Regions from separate parts of the Rhizobium sp. PAMB 3182 genome, predicted to be linked through region 2. Evidence: riboswitches for the same ligand, from Rfam matches in the RefSeq annotation. Region 2 holds a riboswitch; each other region holds the start of a gene.
What was found. Region 2 has a riboswitch for cobalamin ahead of ACU5AZ_RS06020 (aromatic ring-hydroxylating oxygenase subunit alpha). Riboswitches for the same ligand answer to the same signal wherever they lie in the genome.
Positions count from the first base shown of each region.

Region 1 (6,712 bases), 160 kb from region 2:
ATCCTGATCGACCCGGACACCAACAATACGGTGGCCGGCGGCATGATCACGGCCAAGCGTTCGGACCTTTCCGGCATCAATGCCGCGGATGCCCGCGTGCTGCTGTCGCTGCCGACCGATCTCGCCGACCAGCTGATGGCGACCGAGATTTTCGCCAACCGCCGCGACGAGGCCGAAATCCGCCGCGTCAGCGCCGGCAAGGCGGCCGAAATTCTCGACAAGCTCGACTGAGCGAAATCGCCTCCCAAGCATGAAGAAAACCCCGCAGACATCATGTCTGCGGGGTTTTCATTTCAGGAACAGAATCTGCCGGGGCGGAGGGGGGGCGACATGGCAGATCCGCTTCCTGACGGGGACCTTTATCAATCCGCGTCTCTCCTAGAAGAAGAAATACCAAATCAGCAGAACGACCACGAAGGGCACGCCCAAGAGCCAAAGTATTAAAGCGCGGATCACGTTGTTTCCTTTCCCGTTCTCTTTCGAGTTCGGTGGGAAAACGCGCCGATCGGCCGTTGGTTCCTTGCTTGACGATATTTTTTAGGAAAAATTGCGAGGCGATCTCAGGAGACGAATGCGACGCCGATTTCCTTCAGCTTGCGCCACTTGATCTCGCAGGCATGCCGGGTGTCGTCGGATAAGACGAGTTCGAACGTCTCGGGGATCTGCATTGCGTTTTCGACGAGCAGCTTGGCGCCCGTCGCCGACATGTTGCGCACCGTGCAGTTGATGGTGCTGTATTCGTGATTGAAAACGATGCGTCCCGCCTTGAGCGACCGCATGCGGTGCTCCCTGCGTCTTTCTTCTGTGTTCCCGCTTTCCATTTGCCCGTTCCTGACGTCATGTCATTGAATGCCAATGATTTAAGTCTCGATACCTTAAAGATCTGCAAACAGGGGCTGCATGGTTTTAACGATACCCGCATTTGCCGCAAAATGACGGGGTCAAAGTCGCAAATCGGGACACAAGACGCGGGCCGAGGCCTCAGCCCAGCAATGCCTTCAGGTCCGAGGCCGGATCGGCGAGCACGGTCTTGTCCGGGTTGATGCCGCTCTCCAGCATCTTCTTGCCGGTCACATAAGCCTTGGCATCGTTGATCGCGTCGACGGCGATCAGGCGTCCATCGCGGAAATACCAGACGGAAGCGGCGCCTTCCCGCTGGCCGGGGCGCAGCAGGGTTTCGTCGTAGCCCCTGTTGAAGCCGGCGATCTGCAACTTGACGTCGTACTGGTCCGACCAGAACCATGGTTTCGGGTCGTATGCCGCATCGCCGCCGGCCATGACGGCAGCGGCGGCCTCGGCCTGGTCGACGGCGTTCTGGACGCTTTCGAGCCGGATCTCCTCGCCCTGCCATGGAAAGACCACGCAGTCGCCCATGGCGTAGATGGAGGGATCGGAGGTCCGGCAGTGCGCATCCACGACGATCCCGTTGGCGACGGCGAGGCCAGCCATCGCGGCGGCGCGATCGTTGGGCGTGACGCCGATGCCGACGACGACGAGATCGACGGGAATGGTGGAGCCGTCCGAGAGTTCGGCGCCGGTTACCTTGCCGTCCTCGCCGATCAGGCGATGCAGGCCGGTTTCCTCGCGAATGACGACGCCGTGGCTTTCGTGGACGGCGCGCATGATGTCGGCGGTTTCCTTCGCCGCGACGCGCTTGAGGATGCGGTCCGCCATTTCGATGACGGTGACCTCGAGGCCGAGCTTGCGGGCGACGGCTGCCGCCTCCAGGCCGATATAGCCACCGCCGATGACGAGCAGACGGCGGCCGGGCGTCATCGCCTCGGCAAGCCGGTCGCAATCATCCTTGTCGCGTACGGTGAAGACGCCGGCGAGCTCGCCGCCGATCGCTTCCGGCAGCTTGCGCGGCGTGGCGCCGGTGGCAAGCGCCAGCGTCTCGTATTCGACCTGCGTGCCGTCCTGCATTCGGACGGTCTTCGCGGCCCGGTCGATTTCCTCGACCCAGGCAGACAGGCGGATGTCGACGTTGTTGTCGGCGAACCAGCTTTCCGGCCGGAACAGCAGGCGGTCGAAGCTCATCTCGCCGAGAAGGTATTTCTTGGACAGCGGCGGGCGTTGGTAGGGAAGGCTCGCCTCGGCGCCGAGGATCGTGATCGGACGTTCGTCCTTCAGGGCCCTCAACTTGGCTGCCAGCGCGAAGCCCGCCTGCCCTGCCCCGACGATCACCAGCCTGCCAGCCATGGCACCCTCCACATATCGTTAGTATAGAAACGAGTTTACTAAAATGAAGGTCTAGCGCATCGCCGCCCGAACGCCAAGGGGCCGGCCATCAAACGCGCGTGTCTCTGGCGTGAAGCCCGGGCCTTCGAAGAGGGAAAGGCGCAGCCCACAGACCGCGCCCTTCCGGTTTCGTTCGACCGCGATCAGCCGGCCTGATGCAGGCGACGCGCGAAAAGCGGGCCGCGGCTTGCCTTGTCGAAGGACTTGGCGGCGGCAAGCACGGCGAGGTCGATCAGCGGCTCGATGAGCACGACGCTCATATAGGCGATGCCGAACGAACCGACGGCGGCAAGGTTCTGAGCACCGAAGCCCTGGCCGTAGAGCGCCCAGAAGGCGACCCAGGCAACGATGCCGCCCTGATAGGTGGTCGAAAGCGCCAGCGCCTGCTTGTAGGTCACGTCGACATAGGCCGTGCGGGCCGGAATGATGCGGCGTGCCACCGCGCCGATCGCCCAGAGCGGCACGAGCAACGTGGTGACGTTGATGCCGTATTGCGGCAGGTCGAGGGGCGCGAAGAAGACGCCCTGGATCAAGAGCCCCAGCGCCAGGCCGATCGCCGCCGGCCCCGCCCCGAACATCAACAGCAGCGTCGAGCCGAGGATCAGGTGCACCTCGGAAACGCCGACAGCATGATGCGGAAGGACCTGGAAGAAGGAAAAGACCAGCGCGGTCGTGACCGTGCTGCGCATGGTAAGCGCTGCGACGCCGCCATCGTGACGGACGGTGTCGACCGCCATCTTGAGGCCAAGCCCGAGGGCTCCGGCTGCCGTTGCGTAGGAAAGAACGATCTTGGCGCCGTCGACGACGCCGGGTTCGATATGCATGTTGACTCCTTTCCGCGCCCACCGCGCGGCAAGTGATGAGAATGGGCGAAATGCCCGGCGATGATGGCAGGTCTCCTGGCTCGCGGGTCTTCATTCGGCCTGCCTTCCCGACTTCTCTTCAAAGCCAGTGGCATCAAGGCGTCATTCGCCGCTCACAGTTGCGGGGGCAGCCATGGTCTCGGTCCCTGATGGGTACGCCTCACCATGTTCCCTTTTCATCCGCCGTCCCGGTTTCGGGGATATGGCGGAACCATCGCCGTCAGTCGTAGAGCAGGGATTTTTCCGATTCAACTCTCGACAGGCAGAAATGCACGCCCAAATTGCCGCATTGTCATTTCGAAGGCCGGGTGATATTCGATGCCCGTCTTTCGAGTGGGGCATCGATGAAACGGCGGATCGGGACGATCAGGAACCTGTTGCACATTCTGTGTGCGCTGGCCGTGTTCGCCATCGGCTTCGCGCATAAATCCCCCGTACTTGCCTCTCAGATACCCGCCTCGGAACTGGCCGCCTATGCGCTGCCGGACGGCACCATTCCGTTCATCTGCGACAGCGCCCTCGACGACGAGGCCGGTGGCAAGAAGCATGTGCACGACCATGGCTGCGAGGCGTGCCGCATCAGCGCCGGATCAATGCTCGTGGTCCCGCCCTCCGTCGGCGGTCCGCAGGTCCGTATAAGCGGAACCGAGCGGCTGCCCGCCTATCGGGAAGCCTTCTACCGCCAGCTTTTCCCGCCCAACGCATCACCGCGCGCCCCTCCCCTTTCCGGCATTTCTGTCTGAACCGCAGCCGCCTTGGCGCGGCCGCTTTCACAGTTCGCGCCGGACTTCCGTCTCCTGACGGCTTCTGCCGGCGCCCATGCCGGATCGACACATCATGTTACAGAGGATCACCGCGGACCCGAACGCGTCCGCCCGATCGGCGAACGGGCCGCAAAGGCCGCTTGTCGCCGTATACTCACAAACATTCAACCGCTTCGAAGCCGGGTCAGCGATCACCATCGAGCGCAAGGGACGACGGGCACTCCTCGTCATCCGCGAGGGATGCGTGGCGCTGCACCAGACCCTGCAGGACGGACGCCGCCAGATACTCGACATTCTCGGCCCCGGCCGCGTGTTCGGAAAGGGCGTGACGGACCAGCTCGGCTGTCACGCCGAGGCGCTCGCCTTCACCCGGATCGAGACCATCGCCGAAGATGGACGCGACGGCGGCGGCCAGGCCAGGGCGCTCGTGGAGTTCACGCAAAGGCTGCAGGACCACATCACCCTGCTCGGCCGCCGGACGGCGCAGGAGCGGGTCGCCCTGGCGATCCTCGATCTCGCCGGTCAGTTCGGACGCCGCGGCCACGGCGCCCGTCCCTCCGGCGGCAGTTTTCGCCTCTACCTCAAGCGGGTTGACCTCGCCGACTGGCTCGGCCTGACGCTGGAAACCGTCAGCCGCAACCTGAACGGCTTCAAGCGCGCCGGGCTCATCGATTTCTCCACCCCGGAACTCGTGACCATCAAAGACCGCAAGCGGATCGCCGCCATCGCCGGCGCGATCGACGACGAGGCTGCGCCGCGAAGGCAGCCCCTCACCTGACCAATCACGCTTTCAGCCAATTCAACCCAACACATCCAGGAAAAGGAAACACTATGCAAACCACGACAATCCGTCTGCTCACGCTTATCGTCACGCTCATGACGGCGCCGCTGGCCTGGGGGCACGAGTTCAAGGTCGGAGATCTCGAGATCATCCATCCCAACTCGCGCGCCATGATCCCCGGCGCCAAGGTTGGCGGCGGCTATCTGAAGATCATCAATCACGGCAGCACGGACGACCGGCTGGTGGCGATCAAGTCCGACCGGTCAGACAACGTGCAGATGCATGAGATGTCGGTCGAAAACAACGTCATGAAGATGCGCGAGCTGCCGGACGGCATCGCCATCCCGGCCGGCAAGACCGTCGAGCTGAAGAAGGGCGGCCTGCATGTGATGTTCATGGATGTCAAAAAGCCGTTCAAGGAGGGCGACATGGTCAAGGCGACGCTGGTCTTCGAAAAGGCCGGCTCCGTCGACGTCGAGTTCGCAGTCGGCAATGCCAGCGGCAACGATGGCGGCGACATGAAGGGCATGGATATGAAGTCGATGGACGGCATGAACCACGACGCCATGCCGAAGATGGGCAACTAAGCCTCGATAATTCCTTCGGAAACGACGGCCGCCGAATGGATAGGCGGCTGTCGCACCCGTCAGTTCCTAACGAAAATTTAATGTCCGGAAGCGCCGCCCTCCCATTCACATCCTTTAAATTTAGTTTATGATATCAACGTGTTCCGGGATGAAACATCCCAAAACGGGACATACTGTGCTGCGTCTTACACCTTAATCGACCTCCGGCGCTTTTTGGGACGGTTTGTCTTGGAGTTGGGCATGGAATTTGAGGTCGCACAGATCATTCAGGAATTCAGTACTGTCGGCGGCGTGGAACGCGTCGCCTGGGACCTTGCTCTTGCGCTCGGCCGCCTCGGCCAACCCAATTCCGTCGTCTGCTCAACCTATGCCAATGACACGCCGTCAAGCGTGAAGATAAGGCCGCTGGTGCGCTGGCTTTCCCGCGTCCCCAAACGCGGCGCCATGAAATATGTCGGCCGGATGATCGTCGTGCCGATCTTTGCCATTGCCTCGAAGTTCGCCGAATTAGCCAAGGACAACTCGATCATCATCAGCCACGGTGACAGTCTCGTCGGCGATATCGTCGTCATTCACGCCGTCAACGCCGAAAGCCTGAGAGAAAAGCGGCGCGCCGGGCAAGTGGCGTGGCTCTTCAACCCGCTGCACGCCTGGGTGGCGGTGCGCGACCGCATCATGATCGGCGGCCTGCGCTTCAAGCGCTATGTCGCGGTTTCGGAGCGCGTGAAGCAGGAACTGATCGCGCACTACAATGTGCCGGAAGCGCGCATCAAGGTCATTCCCAACGGCGTCGACCTGTCCCGTTTCAATCCGAACATGGGCAACCGCGAGACCATGCGGGCCGAATTCGGAATACCGGCGGACGCACGGCTTCTGCTCTTCGTGGGCCATGAATACAACAGAAAGGGCCTCGCCTTCGTCATCTCGGCGATGGAGAAGATGACGGATAGCAATCTGTGGCTGCTCGTGGTCGGCTCGGAAAACGGCGACTCCTACAGAGACATGGCCGTTCGCACGGCGGCGCGGATCGTCTTTGCAGGCGAGCGCCGCGACATGGAGATGATCTACCCCATCGCCGACGCCTTCGTGCTGCCTACCGCCTACGAGACCTTCTCGCTAGTGTGCATGGAAGCCATGGCATCCGGCGTGCCGATCTTCGCCACCCGCGTCGGCGGGATCGAGAACTATCTTGCCGACGGCGTCAACGGCTACGCCATCGAGCGGAATGCCGAAGACATCGCCGCCAAGCTGACAATGGCCTTTTCGGCACCCGAAGGTCTTGCCCCCCTGAAAAAAGGTGCAATCGCCACTTCGCTCAGATACAATTGGGACGAGGTCGGAAAGCAGTACATCTCCCTGGCCGAAGAGATCGCGAGCGAGAAATGGCACTGACGTCAGGGCAGGCATGGCAGGCATAGGCGGGAAGCGATCCTGGCGCTGCCTTTCCGCGCTCGCCTTGCTGCTGATGCCGACGCTTGC
Region 1 is NZ_CM128607.1:1,025,867-1,032,578, forward strand. It holds gene cysN (sulfate adenylyltransferase subunit CysN) at 1-231, shown strand, start outside; gene ACU5AZ_RS05250 (PilZ domain-containing protein) at 561-821, opposite strand; gene ACU5AZ_RS05255 (NAD(P)/FAD-dependent oxidoreductase) at 982-2,199, opposite strand; gene ACU5AZ_RS05260 (energy-coupling factor ABC transporter permease) at 2,382-3,062, opposite strand; cobalamin riboswitch at 3,111-3,332, opposite strand; gene ACU5AZ_RS05265 (hypothetical protein) at 3,446-3,844, shown strand; gene ACU5AZ_RS05270 (helix-turn-helix domain-containing protein) at 3,939-4,643, shown strand; gene ACU5AZ_RS05275 (copper chaperone PCu(A)C) at 4,697-5,233, shown strand; gene ACU5AZ_RS05280 (glycosyltransferase family 4 protein) at 5,474-6,625, shown strand; gene ACU5AZ_RS05285 (hypothetical protein) at 6,639-6,712, shown strand, end outside.
Region 1: another riboswitch for cobalamin. It lies ahead of ACU5AZ_RS05260 (energy-coupling factor ABC transporter permease); the one in region 2 lies ahead of ACU5AZ_RS06020 (aromatic ring-hydroxylating oxygenase subunit alpha).

Region 2 (6,712 bases):
GCGGGTCATCGACATCATCGGCGTGATGCCGGAACCGGCCGAGATGAACAGGTACTTCTCGCCCGGATGACGGACATAGGAGAAATCCCCGCGCGGGCCGTGCGCCTTGATCTTCATACCCGGATAGAGGCTTTCCTGCATCCAGCGGGTGCCGATGCTGTCCTTCTGCGCCTTGACCGTGACGGCCAGCATGAAGGGCCGCGAGGGGCTGGACGACAGCGTGTAGGTGCGCAGCACCGGTTCCGGTCCGACCGGCAGTTCCAGCGTGACGAACTGGCCGGGCAGATAGCGGAACCAGCGGTTCTCCTTGTCCGCCCGGAAGGTGAAGGTCATCGTGTCCGGCGCCTCCGGCGTCCAGCCGACGCATTCCAGCATGTCTTCCTTGTCGCTCCAGGGGAGCATTTCGTCGACATGCTTGAAGGGAGCTTTCTTCACGCTGCTCATTACGCGACAACCGACAGCTTGGTCTGATCGCCCTGCAGGCGGTCGATCATGAAGTTGGTGTACCACTCGACGAACTGCATGACGCCGCCTTCATGGTCGGGCGAATACGGACCCGGCTCATAGGCCGGCGAACGGATGCCGAAGGCGTTTTCCTCGACGATGCGGCGGTCCTGGTCGTTGGTCTCGTTCCAGACGTGGGTCAATTCCTCGAGGTCGTAGTCGACGCCCTCGACGGCATCCTTGTTCACCAGCCACTTGGTCGTGACCATGGTCTCTTCCGGACCGAGCGGCAGCACGCGGAAGGAGATCGCGTGATCGCCCAGCATGTGGTTCCAGGTGGTCGGATAATGGAAGAGCAGCATGGTGCCGATGTTGCCGACGGTGACGTCGGAGGACAGCGGCTTCTTCACTGCAGGCTTGCCGGACATGGTGTAGCTGACGGCGCCTTCGATCAACGGCATGCGGGCGGCGCGGAACTGGCCGCTGTCATGCATCTTGAACTGGCTCGGCAGGCCGGCGTCCTCGCAATGCTTCCAGTGGGCAGCGATGACAGGATCATCGCCCGCGCCCTGCGTGCCGGTAACCGACGGGGCTTCCGGGTATGTGCGGCAGAGCTCCGGATGGTTGCCGGCGCAGTGGTAGCATTCGCGGTTGTTTTCCCAGACGAGCTTCCAGTTGCCCTTCTCGATGATGGTCGACTGGTGGGCGATCTTGGCTTCCTTGAGACGGTGCGGCCCGACATAGGCATCGACCATTGCGCGGACGGGTTCAAAGTCGGGAGCGACCTTGGCGAGACAGACGAAGATGTAGCCGGCCACCGTTTCGCAATGCATTTTCTTCAGCGAAAACTGCGACTTGTCGAAGTCGTCACCCATCTGCCGGGCAAACAGCAGCGAGCCGTCGAGTTCGTAGGTCCACTGGTGGTACGGGCAGACAAGCTTGGCGGAGGCGCCGCGCTCGGTGTTGCAGACGCGCGAACCGCGGTGACGGCAGGAATTGTGCAGGGCGCGGATGACACCGTCGCGGCCACGCACGACGACGACCGGATAATCGCCGACCTGAACGGTGAAGAAATTGCCTGCCTTCGGGATTTCGCAGTCATGGCCGATGAAGAGCCAGTCGCGATACCAGATCGTTTCCATATCCAGCTTGAAATAATCCGGATCGGTGTAGAAGGCCTGCTCCAGGCTGAAGCCTTCGCGACGGTTGTTCAATTGCCGCAGCACAGTGTTACGAATATCCATGACCCATCCTCATGCGCCAAAAAAATCAGTGATGCAGACAACCGACAGGTCACGGCCGGCTGGGAGCACCGACAGTTGGAGACCCCGGCCGGTTGCTGCGGCCAAGTTTCAAAATCCATGCTTCAGGCTGGTTTCCGGGCTGAAGAGCCTCCCGTCGCTGCGGGAACTGGCCGTTCCGGACCATGCCGGTGGTTCTTGCGCCAGTTTCAAGCTCTTATACCGTTGCTAGGCAGCGCCGGATTTTCACCGGCTTTCCCAATTTTCCGCCCTCCCTAGCAGGGCGAGACCTTGAGCCTGAACACACTATAGTTGGGAACCGACGTCGCAGACACGCTGCCAGCGACACGCGACACGACAATTGACGACACGCAAGAACGTCGCAGACGGGACAGGCAAGCGGTCGAGGACGGCTCTTAACCGGCGGTTAACCACGTTTTGCGACGATGATGGACCATAGCGGAGCCCTGCACGTGTCCGAAGCCATGAAGACCAGATATTACCAGGCGGCGGAGAAAAAGCCGAAGCTTCCCGGACAGGCGGTTCACTCCGAATTCCTGCGCACCGGCCGCATCGTGCGCAGCAAGGAAAACTGGCTGGAAGAGGAACGGCGCTACCTCACCTACGAGGAGGTCGCCCAGCGCACGGGCAAGATGCTGATGTCCGCCGGCGAACGGACCCATGAACGGTTGAACCGGTTTCACAAGTCGATCCAGTTTCCGAAGATTATCTTTCACCGCACGTTCGAGCAGAGCCCGCATCTCGGCTATTGTCACATCACAGCCGCGCGGACGAACCATCCGCGCTTCAACGAGGTCATCTGGGCGTTCTACATCGCCAACTTCTTCTCCGAAATCGGCGGCACCGACGCCTTCTTCGGACGTCTGAACCTCAAATATCCGCGCATGTACTTCGCCGTGGCCGTCAACCAGAACCAGCCGGTCCCCGCAGAAAGGCCGGCGCAGACCAAGCCACGGACGGCGATGGCACAGCTGCCGGCGCCGCCACGCCTGCAGATCGACCGCAGCATCAACAATGGCGGCATCCTCTTCCAGACGCACGAGAAGAAGGAAGCGGTCAAGAACGTGCTCCTGCTCGGCGCCCGCGACGAAGCGCTGAGGCGAATCATTCAGGCGCTCTGACGCACCCGGTACCCCTACCCTGCTCCGATCGGACGCAGTTGAACACCCGGCCGTTCCGGGCTAAGGACATGCGCATTCCGAAGACCGGTGAGCCATGGCCCGCATTATCGACATCACCCGAAATCCCGACGAGGCGATTGCCGCGGCCCTGCCTCTGCTGGAGGCCGGTCGGCCGATCGCCATGCCAACCGAAACGGTCTACGGGCTGGCTGCGGATGCGACAAACCCAGCGGCCGTCACCGCCATATACGAGACCAAGGGCAGGCCGCGCTTCAATCCGCTGATCTGCCACATGGCCGACAAGGCGATGGCGGAACGCTATGCGACCTTCGACCCCGTTTCGGCGCAACTGGCGGACGCCTTCTGGCCCGGGCCGTTGACGCTCATCCTGCCACTGAAGGAAGGCTCCGGCGTCCATCCCCTCGCAACCGCCGGGCTGGAGACTGTCGGCGTGCGAGTCCCACGCGGTTTTTCCGCCTCGCTGATCAAGGCCTTCGACCGTCCGCTCGCAGCCCCCTCGGCCAACACGTCCGGCAAGATCAGCCCGACGACCGCCGCCCATGTGGACGAGGATCTCGGCGAGAGGATCGATCTCATCCTCGACGGCGGCCCCGCGAAGGTCGGGCTGGAATCGACCATCGTCAAGGTGGACGGCGATGTCATCCGGCTCTTGCGTCCGGGCGGCATCAGCGCCGAGGACATTTCCAAGGCGACCGGCCTCGAGGTCGTGCGCCATGACGGCACGAATGCCGAAATCGAAGCGCCGGGCATGCTGCTTTCCCATTATGCGCCGGGCGCCTCCATGCGGCTGATGGCAGACATGCTGCTGCCGGGCGAAGCGCTGCTGACCTTTGGCGGCAAGCGCCTGCCCGGCATCGAATATGCGCTCGGCATCTTCGACTTGAGCCCGTCCGGCGATCTTGCCGAGGCGGCGGCGAGCCTGTTCGGAATGATGAAGGAAGCGGACGCGACGGGCGCGAAGACGATTGCGGTCACCGCCATCCCCGGCCACGGGCTCGGCGAAGCCATCAATGACCGCCTGGCACGCGCCGCCGCGCCGCGCACGCCCGAAACCACAGGAAAGACGCAGGATGACCAGTGAGCCCCTTTCGCCCGCGCTCCTGAGCCGCTTTGCGGCCATCGTCGGCGAGCGCCATGCAATCACCGAGGCTTCGGACATCAAGCCGTTCGTGACCGAAGATCGCGGCCTCTATTTCCGCAAGTCGCCGCTGGTGCTGCTGCCGGGCTCCATCGATGAGGTCTCGCAGATCCTGGCGCTCGCCACGGAAACGGGAACGCCGATCGTGCCGCAAGGCGGCAATACCGGGCATGTCGGCGGCCAGGTGCCGGCGACCGACGGGCGCGAGGTCATCCTGTCCTTGAAGCGCATGAACCGCATCCGCGATATCGATCCGGTGGCCAACGTGGTCGTTGCCGATGCGGGCGTCGTGCTCGACGACCTGCATGCCGCGGCGACAAAGGTCGATCGCCTGTTCCCGCTGTCGCTCGGCTCGCAGGGCAGCTGCCAGATCGGCGGCAACCTTTCCACCAATGCCGGCGGCACGGCCGTGCTCGCTTACGGCAATATGCGCAATCTCTGCCTCGGCCTCGAGGTGGTGCTGCCGACCGGCGAGATCTGGAACGGTCTACGGCGGCTCAAGAAGGACAATACCGGCTACGACCTTCGCGATCTCTTCATCGGCGCGGAGGGCACGCTCGGCATCATCACCGGTGCCGTGCTCCGGCTCTTCCCGCGCCCGCTCGGCCATCAGGTCGCGCTTGCGGGGCTGAACTCGGTGGAAGACGCGCTTCGCCTGTTCGAGATCGCTGGCGGCGTCTGCGGCGCCGCCCTGACCGGCTTCGAGCTGATGCCGCGCATCGCCGTCGAGTTTGCGGTCAGGCATATTCCCGGCGTCCGCGATCCGCTGGCATCGAGCCACAAATGGTACGCGCTGATCGACGTGTCCACCTCCGACACCAGCGAAGCGGCGACCCGCATGATGGAAGCGCTCCTTGAAAAGGGTCTCGAAGGCGGGCTGGTCGAGGACGCGGTGATCGCGAGTTCGGAGGCGCAGGGCCAGGCGCTCTGGCACATGCGCGAGAGCCTTTCTCCGGCGCAAAAGCCGGAAGGCGGCTCGATCAAGCACGACGTGTCGGTTCCGGTTTCCGCGATCCCGGCCTTCATGCACGAGGCGGACGAGAAGGTTCTGGAGATGATCCCCGGCGCGCGCATCTGCGGCTTCGGCCACATCGGCGACGGCAATATCCACTACAACATATCCCAGCCGGTCGGCGCCGACCGCGATGCCTTCCTTGCCCGCTGGGACGAGGTCAACGACGCCGTGCATGCCATCGTGCTGAAATATGGCGGTTCGATTTCCGCCGAGCATGGCATCGGCCAGTTGAAGCGCGACAAGCTCGCCGCGGTCCGGTCCGAGATCGAGATGGACCTGATGCGGCGCATCAAGCGCGCCTTCGACCCGGCCGGCATCATGAACCCCGGCAAGGTCGTCAGGGTCGACTAGCCGCCGGTATTGAGCTGCGCGAGCGACAGCAGCGTATCCGCGCTGATCGAGCCGCCCGACCCGGAGAGAATCGAGACGGCGGCATTCGATGAGCCGTCGTCGTTCTGCAGGTCGTACATGGCGATGAAGCGCTGGACGAACTTGCGGACCTCGTCCGGATCATCGAGATCTTCCAGATTCATTGTCTTCTTCACCAGTGCCGCCTGCTTGTCGATGTCCATCGAGCTGATTTCGGAGGGCAGATTGTAGGCGGTGCGGAAGACTTCCAGAAGCGCGCTGTCGCCGAGGATGTCGTAGGCCGAGGTAACCGTCGGCGCCATGCGTTCGAAATAGAGCGCCAGGCGTACGCCGGCATTGTCATCGCCCTGCTCCTCCTCCAGCGACTGGTGCAGATAGAGATCCTGCGTTTCCTTCACCGCGCCACGCTGCTGAATCGTACCGAGCGTTTCCCGGGTCAGCTGACCGTTCTGATCGAAATTGAACGAGGCGACGATTTCGGCGAAGCGTTCATTGCTCTGCTGGTTGACGAAGCTTTTCGGATCATCCAGGTCGGAGGCGAACATTTTCTCAAGATCCTCGGTGCTGACCGACTCGGGATCGATACCATTCGCCTCCAGCAGGAAGTCCACCAGCCGGCTGTCGGACAACAGCTCCTTTGCGCTGGTGATCTTGGTGATGTTCTCCTGGTAGTATGTCGATTCCGCCTCGGCCTCCTTCTTGATCTGGTCCTTTTCCTCGGCATCCGCGAACTTCGTCTTGGCGACGATATAGTCCTTGGCCGTGCTGGTGATCGACGCTTCCGATTGCGCCAGCAGCGGCGCCGTTGCATCGCCCTCGCTGTCAAAGTTGAAGTCCCGGGCGAGCTTGACGAAGCGGTCGTCCTTGGCCTTGTTGGCAAAGCTCGCCGGATCGGACAGGTCGCTCGTCAGGATCTTGCGCAGCTCGCTGTCGCTGATCTCGTCTTCGCCGATGCCATAGGCCTTCAGCACCATGTCGTGGATTTTCTTGTTGCTGATCAGCTCGTCGGCGGACTCCAGGCGCTTCATGTTGGTGGAATAATAATCCGTCAGGTCGGCTAGGGTTGCCTGATCCTCGTCGTCATAGGCCGTCATGTATTTGTTCATGATCGCCTTGATGTTGTCGTCGGTCTGGGCGGTTTCGCCGCTGGCGACCGAGCCGTCCGTCTGAAAATTGAACATCTGGGCGATCTGGACGTATTTTGCCCCGCCAAAGGTCTGGGCGTAGTTGTTCGGATCCGAGAGATCGCTGGTGACGATGTTGGCGAAGGTCGACTTCAAGGTGAACTGGTCGAGCCCGAGGGCCGTCTTCACGATGCCGAAAAGACGCGAATCCGAAGTCA
Region 2 is NZ_CM128607.1:1,185,601-1,192,312, forward strand. It holds gene ACU5AZ_RS06015 (2Fe-2S iron-sulfur cluster-binding protein) at 1-444, opposite strand, end outside; gene ACU5AZ_RS06020 (aromatic ring-hydroxylating oxygenase subunit alpha) at 444-1,688, opposite strand; cobalamin riboswitch at 1,797-1,994, opposite strand; gene ACU5AZ_RS06025 (DUF6656 family protein) at 2,171-2,827, shown strand; gene ACU5AZ_RS06030 (L-threonylcarbamoyladenylate synthase) at 2,922-3,929, shown strand; gene ACU5AZ_RS06035 (FAD-binding oxidoreductase) at 3,919-5,352, shown strand; gene ACU5AZ_RS06040 (DUF1217 domain-containing protein) at 5,349-6,712, opposite strand, start outside.

Region 3 (6,712 bases), 1.4 Mb from region 2:
CGTGCTTGCCCATGTGGACAATGGCGTCCGCGCCGAATTCCTCGCGCAGATGAGCGTAGAAGGCGATATAGCCATGCGGCGGCACGAGGTCCGGCGAATGGTAGGTCTCCTTCGGGTCGATATTGTAGCCGCGCGCCGGCTGGATGCCGACCGCGACGCCGCCGAGCCGGCACAGCGGCAGCGCGAACACGTCTCCGACCACGTAGGGATCGCGTTCCGGCGCGCCCCAGCGTGACTGAACCTCGTCCTGAATCTGTTTGGGAAGACTTGCGAAGAAGGCCCTGTATCGACTCAAGGAAAGCGTCTCGCGAATTTCCCGTCCGTCATTGCCGGCATTGGTCGGCCCGGCCATCAGGTGCGCCATGAGCGCATCGCCGTCGGCTGGCATGTCGGCCACCGGGTAACCGGCCGCCGCCATCGCGTTTAGAACCTCAACCGTCCCGGCCGGCGTGTCCAGCCCGACGCCGTTGCCAAGACGTCCGTCACGGTTCGGATAATTGGCGAGGATGATCGCCACATTGCGCTCGGCAACCGTCTTGCGTCTCAGCCGCGACCAGTTGGCCGCAAGTTTCGCCACGAAGGCGGCCCTGCCCGGCTCGGGTTCGTGCGTGACGATATTCGCCTCGACATTTTCGTCGAAGGCCGCCGCCGATTTGAAGGAAACCGCGCGCGACAGCACCCGGCCATCGACCTCCGGCAGGGCGACGTTCATCGCCAGGTCGCGGGCGGAAAGCCCTTGCGCGGAGCTTTGCCACGCGTCCCTTGACGACGCCGAAAAGATCGCCTGCAATACGACCGCGCCCGACGCCTCCAGCACCGTACCCTTCGTTTCCGCGCCCGGCGCAGAGACCGCAAAGCCGGTCGCGTTGATCACCACATCCGGCGCAGCCTCGGTAAAGATGGCCTCGACCGTTCCGGCCGAAACCGGATCCTTGAGGCTGGACACAAACACCGGCAGTGCCCGAACGCCTTCGGCCGCCAGCGCCTCGACAAGCGTCTCCACCGGCTTTGTCTCGCCGCTCTGCACCAGTGCGCGGTAGAAGCAGATGGCGGCGGTTGGTGCGCCCCCTCTCCCCGCTTTCGGGGAGAGGGCTGGGGTGAGGGGCAATGCGACGCTTGCATCCGGCTGCCCCTCATCCGCCCTCCGGGCACCTTCTCCCCGCACGCGGGGAGAAGGAAGAGCGGCCAGGTCTTGCCACTCCGCCACCGAAATCACGCCCCTGCCCGGCCACCAGAGCCCCGCCTTCAAAAGCGGCTTGGCCGGTTCCGGCCTTTCGCCGCCATTGAGCAGCGCCGCACAATAGTCGAGAAACCCGCGCGCATTCTCTTCGCCGCCCTCGATCAGGTAGGACCACAGCGCCGCATGGTCGTCGGCATCGAGATTGGAATAGGGCCGCAGTCCGTCATCGGGCTTGTCGTCGCCCGGCAGCACGGCAATCAGCGCACCATTCCTGCCTGCCGCGGTATGCAGCGCCTCGATCGCATATTGGAAATAACTGGCCCCGCCGAGCGCCCGCACCACGATCAGCCTGGCATGCCGCGCCGTGCGCTCGACATAGGTGTCGACCGACATCGGGTGCTTGAGGCTCATCAGGCTGGCAAGCCTCAGGCTCGGCCCCTCCCCCTGGCGCCGGTAAGCGCCGGCAATCGCGGCAAGCTCCGTGTCGGCCGCGGACAGGAAGAGGATATCGCCCGGCGACTGGCCGAGATCGATTGCCTCTTCGCTATCGGCAATCGAGCCTTTCTGGGCGAGCAGCAGGTGCATGATGCATCAGGCCGCGGCGGCGATGGCAGCACGCACGGCATCCTCGTCGATTTCGTGAAGACCGATCACCACGAGGCGCGAGCCCTTGGTCTCGCCCGGCTTCCACGGCCGGTCGAAATAATGCTCGATCCGGCTTCCCACCGCCTGGATGACGAGGCGCATGGCCTTGCCGGGCACTTCGACGAAGCCCTTCAGCCGCAGCACGTCATGCGCATCGATGACGCCTTTCAGCTTTTCGACGAAGGCGGCCGGATCGGCAAGCGCGCCGAGTTCGACGACGAAGCTTTCGAACTCATCGTGGTCATGATGATGATCGTGCTCCGCGCCTGAGGCATGCAGCGCCTCATGCTCCAGTTCATGATGGGACTTGCGGTTGACGATGTCATCCTCCGTGCCCGCGCCGATGCCGAGCAGCACGGCAGACGGCACCTCACCGCCGCGCGCCTCCACCATCTTCGGCTTGCGCGAAATCGCATTGGTCACCGTCTCGCGCACCATGGCGATACCGGCGGCGTCGAGCAGATCGGCCTTGTTGAGGATGATCAGGTCGGCGGCTGTCAGCTGGTCCTCGAACAGTTCTTCCAGCGGGCTCTCGTGGTCCAGGTTGTCGTCCTGCACGCGCAGCGCATCGACCTTGTCGTGATCGTCGGCAAAGCGGCCGGCGGCGACCGCCGCGCTGTCAACCACGGTCACGACGCCGTCGACGGTCACCTGCGTCTTGATGTCCGGCCAGTTGAAGGCGGCGACCAGCGGCTGCGGCAGCGCCAGGCCGGAAGTCTCGATGACGATATGATCGGGGCGGTTCTCGCGCTCCAGAAGCTTCGTCATCGCCGGAATGAAATCGTCGGCGACGGTGCAGCAGATGCAACCATTGTTGAGCTCGACGATATCGTCCTCGGTGCAGTTTTCCGCGCCGCAGCCCTTCAGCACCTCGCCATCGACGCCGAGATCGCCGAATTCGTTGATGATCAGCGCGATCTTCCGACCATCGGCGTTCATCAGCATGTTGCGGATCATCGTCGTCTTGCCGGCGCCGAGAAAGCCGGTGATCACCGTTGCCGGGATTTTTTCCTTCATCATGATCCTAACCCTTCATTTTCAGCGGCAATCCCGCCGCGATAAAATAGACTTCTGCCGCTGTCTCCGCGGCCATCTGGTGGAGCCTGCCGGCGTGATCGCGAAAGGCCCGCGCCATGGCGTTCTCCGGCACGATGCCGAGGCCGACCTCGTTCGACACCAGGATGATCCGGCCCCTTGCCTGCGGCAGGTAATCGGCGAGCGAGCGCGAGGCCGCTTCGACGTCCATATCCGCCATCATCAGGTTCGAGACCCAGAGCGTCAGGCAATCGACGAGAATAACACGCCCCGGATCATCGACCGAGCGCAGACAACCGATGAGATCGACCGGCTCCTCATGCGTCGTCCAGCCGTCACCGGCTCGCTCCTGCTTGTGGCGCGCGATGCGGTCACGCATCTCGTCGTCATAGGCTTGGCCCGTCGCCAGGTAATGCCGGTCGAGGCCGGACTGTCGGGCAAGCCCCTCGGCGAACCGCGACTTGCCCGAACGGGCGCCGCCCAGCACCAGGACGGCGCCGGGCGGTGTCGTCGTCATGCGGCAGCTCCCGCGATCTTGCGGTTGGCAAGCCCCATCAGCAGACCGAGCACCAGCCAGAAGACCAGCGTCGTCGCCAATGCTGCGACAGCGAACTCGGCGGCGAGGATCGCCGGGACGTTGCTGTCGATGCTGTCGGGTTGCGGCGCGCCCCAGAGATGCGGCGCGGCAATCAGCACGAGGCCGAGAACCTTGGCCCAGGCCTCTTCACGCAGGGCCAGAAGCCAGATGCCGGCACCAGACAGTACCACCGCACTCAGCCACCAGATCTGGCGGGCGTCGAGATCGGCGGCCGGAAAGCCCGGCAGTTCCGGCGGCAGGCCGAGAGACGGCAGCAGGTGAACGGCCAGCCAGGCGCAGGCGCCCCAGAAGATGCCGTTCGCAAGCGTGATGTCGCGGCCGGAGACAAGACTGATGCCGGCAAGCAGCAAGGCAAAACCGGCACCGGCCACGAGGTTGGCCATCAGCGTTCCGCCAAAGCGGCTGACGCCGAAGAGCATGCCGCTCTCGTCGTGGCCATCGTCTTCCGCACCATGCGCGAAAGCTGGAGACGGCAGGAAAAGCGATCCGGCGAGTTCGCCGAATGTAGAGTTTTCAGCCTTGGCGGAATGCTCGTGCTCGGGCGCTCCGCCTTCATATTCCTCTGCGTGAAGAATAAGAGGCACGACTTTGACCTGCTGCGCGACGGTCATCACACCACCGGCAACAAGCCCGGCCACCAGAGCGGCCAGGAGATATTTGACAATCATGACAGGTGACCTTCGTCCTTAGTGGCAGGGAAAGCCATAGGAGTGGCGCACGTCATGGGCAGTATCGTGCAGAACCGCCGAATGCGCGAGACCGACGCCGAACACCAGGAACGCGCCGAGAAGGAGCGCAATGAAACCGGCCTTCTGACGGTCGGAAACCGAGAGGGTAGAAGAAGATGCGATCGTAGCCATGACAACCTCCGTGCTGGCATACTGGAGGAGCCTCCTCCGAGGTTTGGGCGAATGCCCGGCACGATATGGCAGGTCTCCTGGCTCGCGGTTTCAGGCATTTCTGCCAGCAGGTCTCCCTCGCCTTCCCGGAGTTTGATGGCAGATCGCGAAAGGCGGACGATTCGTAGACAATAGAGGCGTCCAACCCCGGTTCACGCGACTGCCACTCCAGTGGCTTTTTCCGCCGAAGGCTTTCCTGCCCGCCTGCCGATAGCGCAGACAGCCGGCAGTGCGGCCCTTCGAAGGAATGGAAGACCCTCGCCACTCTACAGTCGCGGGGTCGGCTGCGATTGGAACGCCCTGCTTGGGTCCGTCCCGTCACATTCCCTTTTGATCCCGATTGGCGATTGCCGTTCGGGAACCATCCGTAATTGCAGATGATTATGGATTCCCTTGCCGCCTGTCAATTGCGTGGAAGCGACAGAGACTGTTCTCTGACCGCGGATTGAAGGAAAGCCTCAAATCCCGCTTGCCCGACCGCCAAACCGGTGCAACCTTCCCTGTGGGAAGACCCCAAGACCGCAAAGGACCGCGCATGACGCAAAACAGTTACGACTCCGGACGGTTGAACCTGCCCTTCGTTGGCATTTCCACCTTCGGCAAGCGTCCCTACGAGCCGGACTGGTCGAAGATCGAAGCCGATGTCGCCGTCATGGGCGCGCCATTCGATTTCGGGACGCAGTGGCGGGCCGGCGCCCGGTTCGGACCGCGGGCGATCCGCGAGGCTTCGACCCTGTTTTCCTTTGGTCATGCCGGCGCATACGATCACGACGACGGCGTCACCTATCTCGACGACGTGACGATCGTCGACATCGGCGATGCGGACATCATCCACACCAATACCGAGATGAGCCACGCCAACATCGAGAAGGGCGTGCGCGCCATCCTCGCCGCCGGCGCGCTGCCGGTCGTGCTGGGTGGCGATCATTCGATCAACATCCCCTGCATCAATGCCTTTTCCGATCAGGGGCCGATCCATGTCGTGCAGATCGATGCCCATCTCGACTTCGTCGACGAGCGGCATGGCGTGCGCAACGGTCACGGCAACCCGATGCGCCGCGCGGCCGAAAAGGACTACGTCACCGGCCTCTCGCAGATCGGCATCCGCAACGTGTCCTCGACCGCGAAGGAAGGATACGAGACGGCGATCTCGATGGGATCGGACATCATCACCGTGCGCGGCGCGCGCAGGCTCGGGACCGAGGCGCTGCTTGAGCGAATTCCGGCTGGCATGAACTATTATCTGACGATCGACATCGACGGTTTCGACCCGTCGATTGCGCCCGGCACCGGCACGCCAAGCCATGGCGGCTTCCTCTACTACGAGGTGCTCGACATCATCGCCGGCCTCGCCGAACGCGGCAACGTCGTCGGCATCGACCTCGTCGAGGTCGCCCCCGACTACGACCACACCGGCACCACGGCAATCCTGGCGGCGCAGGTCTTGTTGAACACGATCGGGCGGATCTTTCATTTCCGGAAGTTGAGGGCGGGCACCTGAGGGGTATCGCCAAGGTCCAAACACCCCCTCTCTTGGAATTTCTAACACTTAGCTGACGCTAAGATGTTGAAATTCCATTCTCCCCCGCCAAGGGGGAGATGGGAGCCAGCGGCGCTATCAGCACTTCATCTCTCCCCTTGCGGGAGAGGATACAAAATCATGATCTTAGCTTCAGCTAAGTCATAGATTTTGTTGGTGAGGGGGTATTTCAGGCGACGTCACCCAACCCGCATCACCCCATCGAGCCAGTCCTTGTCCAGGACCGCCTCCAGCTCCGCCGCCACCTCGTCGAGCGCCGCGTCGACGCTCGACGCATAGTTCGTGCGTTCGCCCGAAAGCCCGAAGCTCGACAACAGGCCGGCGCGGTAGGCGTCGCTGGAAAAGAGGCCATGCAGATAGGTACCCATCACCTTGCCGTCCGCCGACATGGCGCCATCCGGCCGGCCATCGATCGTCACCGGCACCCGGGCGCAGTCCGGTCCCTTCGTTTCCCCCAGGTGGATCTCGTAACCTGCGAGTGGCGCCTCATACTCCGTCGACCAGGCCGATGAATTGCGCACGGTCTTTTCGGGCGCCATGACCGTTTCGACGTCGAGAAGGCCGAGGCCCGGCGCCGCGCGCACGTCTCCCTCGATTCCGTCCGGATCGAAAACCATTGTCCCCAGCATCTGGTAGCCGCCGCAAATGCCGATCACCCGGCCGCCACGGCGATGGTGGCGCACGATATCTGCGTCCCAGCCCTGCGCGCGAAAATCGGCAAGGTCACCGATTGTCGACTTCGAACCGGGAATGACGACCAGGCCCGCGTCGTCGGGAATGCGTTCGCCCGGCCTGACGAAGACCAGCTCGACGTC
Region 3 is NZ_CM128607.1:3,935,891-3,942,602, reverse strand. It holds gene cobN (cobaltochelatase subunit CobN) at 1-1,765, opposite strand, end outside; gene cobW (cobalamin biosynthesis protein CobW) at 1,772-2,845, opposite strand; gene cobU (bifunctional adenosylcobinamide kinase/adenosylcobinamide-phosphate guanylyltransferase) at 2,850-3,377, opposite strand; gene ACU5AZ_RS18870 (CbtA family protein) at 3,374-4,126, opposite strand; gene ACU5AZ_RS18865 (CbtB domain-containing protein) at 4,145-4,318, opposite strand; cobalamin riboswitch at 4,369-4,738, opposite strand; gene speB (agmatinase) at 4,893-5,858, shown strand; gene ACU5AZ_RS18855 (cobyric acid synthase) at 6,077-6,712, opposite strand, start outside.
Region 3: another riboswitch for cobalamin. It lies ahead of ACU5AZ_RS18865 (CbtB domain-containing protein); the one in region 2 lies ahead of ACU5AZ_RS06020 (aromatic ring-hydroxylating oxygenase subunit alpha).